2 regions of the Paenibacillus sp. EKM211P genome follow, and region 2 is predicted to be linked to the other one. Evidence: predicted binding sites of a transcription regulator. Region 2 holds the regulator's gene; the other holds the start of a gene.
What was found. The regulator NrdR, encoded in region 2, represses ribonucleotide reductase genes. The targets are predictions, from matches to a motif close to AACACNATATATNGTGTT.
Positions count from the first base shown of each region.

Region 1 (2,395 bases), on a different contig from region 2:
GTATCAATCGTATCGCTTCCCGCCCATATCCTTTGCCCAGATCACCGTCGCGCCCGATTACAATACCCAGGGTGGCGTGCCGATTTACCCAGTTGATTTTGAATAAATCGAGTTGTCCAATATAGTCCAGTGTATCTTTATGTGCAATGACAAAGCCCTTGATCTCAGAGTTGCCGTCAATCATCATCTGTACAAAAGATTCACTATTAGCCTGTGAATGCGGATAGATAAATACGTCGCTTAATCCATGTGTGATTGCCGGGTCATTAACCCATCTTCGGATATCAGGTATATCCTCCTGACGGTACTCTCTTAATACAATTCGTGCTCCAATGATATGTGGCATCGTCAGCTTCCTCCCTATTATGTATTGGTTCTGGTAATACTCTATCACCCTGTCCCCCTTTTACGCTCCCATTAATCTCACAAACTCCAGGAACCGTGTACCTTTATAATGAACCTCCCCGCGATCCCCGATTACAATCATTCCGAAGTCCGTATCCTTCACCTCCAGCTCCTTACGCTCCCCCCTGTCAAATTCAAAGGTGATATAGTAATCGGTCGAAGCTGAAAAATTGCCTGATCCCCCACGCACTCTCGTTCGCTTATCCACAACCTTGCAAGAACGTTGGACCTGTTCGGCTGCTTGATTGGAAAGACCTGCACTTATCGATTTGACAATTCCCATAATGATTACAAAAGCAATGAGTCCAAACACGACAAAAAAGATAATACTAAACGGTTGAAATGCCATAAAACCACTTCCCATTTGCTTCATCCTTTCTACAGTAAAATGTAAATTTTCCATTCTATTGCCCATTGACAAATGGTACATCCTCAGCTTAAAAAACTCCAATACTTTTTTAACATACTTACGAAAAAAAAGTTCTTTCGCTCTTTTCCGCACCCTGCTTGGACTTACACCCGATCTGGGTCCTCTGAGCCTCTCTAGACCGATTGACAAAACTATATATAGATATAAAATAGAAAATGTACTCTAAATATAGTGTAAAAAACGTATTTATGCCCGATATCTTGAAGATAAAGGTATGAAAATACATGTAAATATAGAGTCAAAAATCTTAAATGGCGCAGCCAGCAAGGGATTACAGCTATGATGGGTCTCTTGGCAATGCCGTTTTCTTTTTTTCGTTAATTGTTAAGGAGGTTGCACACCATGCTGATTGCTTATGATTCCAAGACCGGCAATGTAAAAAGATTTATAAACAAGCTCAAGCTTCCGGCGGTTCAGATTGAGGAGCAAATGACTATAGAAGAACCTTACGTACTCATTACATATACAACCGGGTTTGGGCAGATACCTGAGAGGGTATCTTCATTTTTGAAAAAAAATGCACAAAACCTTGTTGGTGTAGCTGCAAGCGGCAACCGTAACTGGGGTGAGAAATTTGCCAAAAGTGCGGATTTGATTGCCGACCATTATAATGTCCCCGTGATTAGCAAATTTGAATTATCTGGAACGTTCGGAGATGTGGAGCGTTTTAAACAGGAGGTGAGCCGAGTTGCGGCATATTGAATTGAACAACATGTTGATGAAACGCGATACAGACGGCTTTTTCCAATTGGAAAAGGACCAAGAGGCTGTAGCAGAATTTATGAAGGAAGTTCAAGAACGGAGTTTGAAGTTTGCTGACACAGCTGCTCAAGTGCTGTATATGATTGAGAATGATTATTACGAAAATTTCTATAACAGCTATACAGCTGATGAAATTAATGATATTTTCCATATCACTCATAGCTATAATTTTAAATTCCCTTCCTATATGGCAGCATCCAAGTTTTATACTGATTATGCAATGAAGAGTAACGACCGTAAAGTCTATCTGGAACACTATCCTGACCGGGTGGCTGCTGTCGCCCTGCATTTGGGACGCGGCAACGCCGATACGGCGCGCCTGTTGTCCCGCTCGATGATGGAGCAACGTCTTCAGCCAGCTACACCAACCTTCCTGAACGCTGGCAAAAGCCGCCGTGGGGAATTGGTGTCCTGCTTCTTGCTCGAAATGGATGACTCTCTGAACTCAATCAACTATGTATTGAACACTTGCATGCAATTGTCCAAAATTGGCGGCGGTGTTGCGGTTAACCTGTCGAAGCTGCGGTCACGCGGCGAGGCAATTAAAGGTGTAGAAGGCGCAGCAAAAGGCATTATGCCTGTGCTGAAGCTGATGGAAGATGGTTTCTCCTACGCGGATCAAATGGGTCAACGTAAAGGCTCTGGCGCTGCCTATTACAACATTTTCGGATGGGACGTGCTGGAGTTCCTGGATAGTAAAAAAATCAATGCTGATGAAAGAGTACGTCTCAAGACACTTTCGATCGGATTGCTGGTGCCAAACCGCTTTTACAAGCTGGCACAAGATAATGAACCACT
Region 1 covers NZ_JAAMNS010000012.1:37,427-39,821, forward strand. Annotated here, with positions in the region: gene G9G57_RS16840 (GNAT family N-acetyltransferase) at 1-346, opposite strand, end outside; gene G9G57_RS16845 (DUF2500 domain-containing protein) at 407-769, opposite strand; gene nrdI (class Ib ribonucleoside-diphosphate reductase assembly flavoprotein NrdI) at 1,178-1,537, shown strand; gene nrdE (class 1b ribonucleoside-diphosphate reductase subunit alpha) at 1,524-2,395, shown strand, end outside.
Region 1: the regulator NrdR is predicted to act here: its motif matches at 994-1,011, upstream of nrdI (class Ib ribonucleoside-diphosphate reductase assembly flavoprotein NrdI).

Region 2 (2,395 bases):
GGAACACAGTCTGAGACGCAGATGCAAATTGATCAGTTTTGGCAGCGAAAGGGACTTGCATGAACATTTTACGTAAGAAAAGAGTCCTGCTCATTTTGTTTGTCGGATTTGTCCTGATTCTGTTCCTCAACTCGAATTGGATGTCCTGGTTTTACCCGATTCAATATAAGGATGAGATTCGGCAGTATTCACAGACCTATGAAGTGGACCCATTTTTGGTGGCGTCTATTATCCGTGTGGAAACAAATTTCAAAACCAGCAAGCAGTCACACAAGGGTGCGCTGGGGCTTATGCAGATTATGCCGAACACGGCCAATTGGATTATGGAGAGTGCCCAGATTCAGAAGGTCCCGCTGGACAGTGTCAAGCACGAGCCCGGCACCAATATTGAGCTGGGTACCTGGTATCTGCATAACCTGTCTATGAAGTTTCAGGATAATCCTGTGGTCATCGTAGCGGCTTATAATGCTGGTCCAGGTAAAGTTCAGGAATGGCTAGATCAGGGGGTGTGGGATGGCAAAGAAGAGTCCATTAAGCAAATCCCTTTTGGTGAGACACGGCATTATGTACAGCGAGTCATCTATTACTACAGGCAATATACAAAAATTTATAATGAGTTTTAAGGGACAGGTTAATGACAACATGAGCCTTTTCGCTTTAAAATGAAAAAAAGCGCAGGACAGGCTGTTTTTAGCAGCCTATCCCTACACTTTTTCGTATTACTTCTTCATTATTACCGAGATTATTGGTATTGTCCTGCCAATTGTTGTTCGGCGATCGTTACGAGGCGTTTTGTGATGTAGCCCCCGATCGAACCGTTCTCATAGGAAGTCATGTTACCTTGGTATCCATCTTGAGGAATGCTGATACCCAGCTCTTGAGCGATTTCATATTTCATTTGCTCCAGAGCACCGGAGGATCTGCTGACTACCAGGTTGTTGGAGTTGCCATTGTTTCCTTGTGCCATTGTTGTTCACCTCCTCGCGACGTGGTAAACATATTATGATCCGTTTCGACAAAATTATTACTAAAAAGCTTCGGGAATTTATTGGAAAAAGGAAGTGATGAGATTATGAAGTGCCCGTATTGCGCTTACAACGGCACGAAAGTGTTGGATTCGCGACCAGCGAATGATAATAAGTCCATCCGACGCCGCCGCGAATGCGAACAGTGTGCCAGGCGTTTTACCACCTTTGAAATGGTGGAAGAGACCCCACTGATGGTCATCAAAAAAGATGGCAGCCGTGAAGAGTTTAGCCGTGATAAAATGCTGCGCGGTCTCATTCGAGCCTGTGAGAAGCGTCCAGTATCAGTCGAGCAGCTCGATCTGATTGTATCTCAGGTGGAGAACGCCATTCGCAACACGGCAGCCACAGAGGTGGATAGCCAGCAGATTGGTGAGCTGGTCATGGAACAGCTCTATCCTGTGGATGAAGTGGCCTACGTACGCTTTGCGTCCGTCTATCGGCAGTTCAAAGACATCAATATGTTTATGAAGGAACTGAAAACACTGTTATCCAAAGATACAGACAGCGACTGATCGCTGACTGTATCTTTTTAGGGCCGTGGCGGGAAGATGTTAATATTTTTTTTATAAAAGTATTGACACAGGGTCGAATATTTTATATGATATAGAAGTCGCTTGAAACGTTAATTAACTTACATGAGACGGGGCCTTAGCTCAGCTGGGAGAGCGCATCGCTGGCAGCGATGAGGTCAGGGGTTCGATCCCCCTAGGCTCCACCATAATTTTATATGGACTCTTAGCTCAGTTGGTAGAGCAGTTGACTCTTAATCAATTGGTCCAGGGTTCGAGTCCCTGAGAGTCCATCCTTTAAAAAAACGGCAGAAATGCCGTTTTTTTGCTGTTTATATATCTATTCCCGGTCTAATAGAGTATACAGCAGTTCCAAGCTTAATGCTGACTAACAAAATCGGCGAGAATTTGTAGATAATCATCATTTACCAATTGTCTGGGGGCAAATACGGCGGTTAAGAAGGTTAGGGACTTGGAATGCGCGATTTGTTCATTCATCATGGAATGGTCAACTTCTGGCAAATGAATAACAGACAGCAGGTCTGGAGATATCTTTTGGCGATATACTCGCTCAGTGTCTTTTACATCTACGTTTATATCTTTCCCAGCCAGAACCAAGAGTACAGGAGATTTAAAGTAGCTTAATTCTTCCGTAGAATCAGAACGAAAATTTTTGCCTATAAAGCTCCATCTTTCTTTGGAAATGATATCGTTAGGACTGGCTATGCTTAGGTATTCTTCATAGGAAGCATGATTTTTCAGTAATTGTAGAACCTTATGGTCGTAGTCCAGTCTCTTTTTAATTTGCTGCGGGCTAGCTCCTGCTTGTTCCAACTCTTTTTTTGTGTTAAATTGCCC
Region 2 covers NZ_JAAMNS010000015.1:70,102-72,496, reverse strand. Annotated here, with positions in the region: gene coaE (dephospho-CoA kinase) at 1-63, shown strand, start outside; gene G9G57_RS19505 (lytic transglycosylase domain-containing protein) at 60-623, shown strand; gene G9G57_RS19500 (alpha/beta-type small acid-soluble spore protein) at 743-967, opposite strand; gene nrdR (transcriptional regulator NrdR) at 1,073-1,540, shown strand; tRNA gene G9G57_RS19490 (tRNA-Ala) at 1,671-1,746, shown strand; tRNA gene G9G57_RS19485 (tRNA-Lys) at 1,758-1,830, shown strand; gene G9G57_RS19480 (alpha/beta hydrolase family protein) at 1,916-2,395, opposite strand, start outside.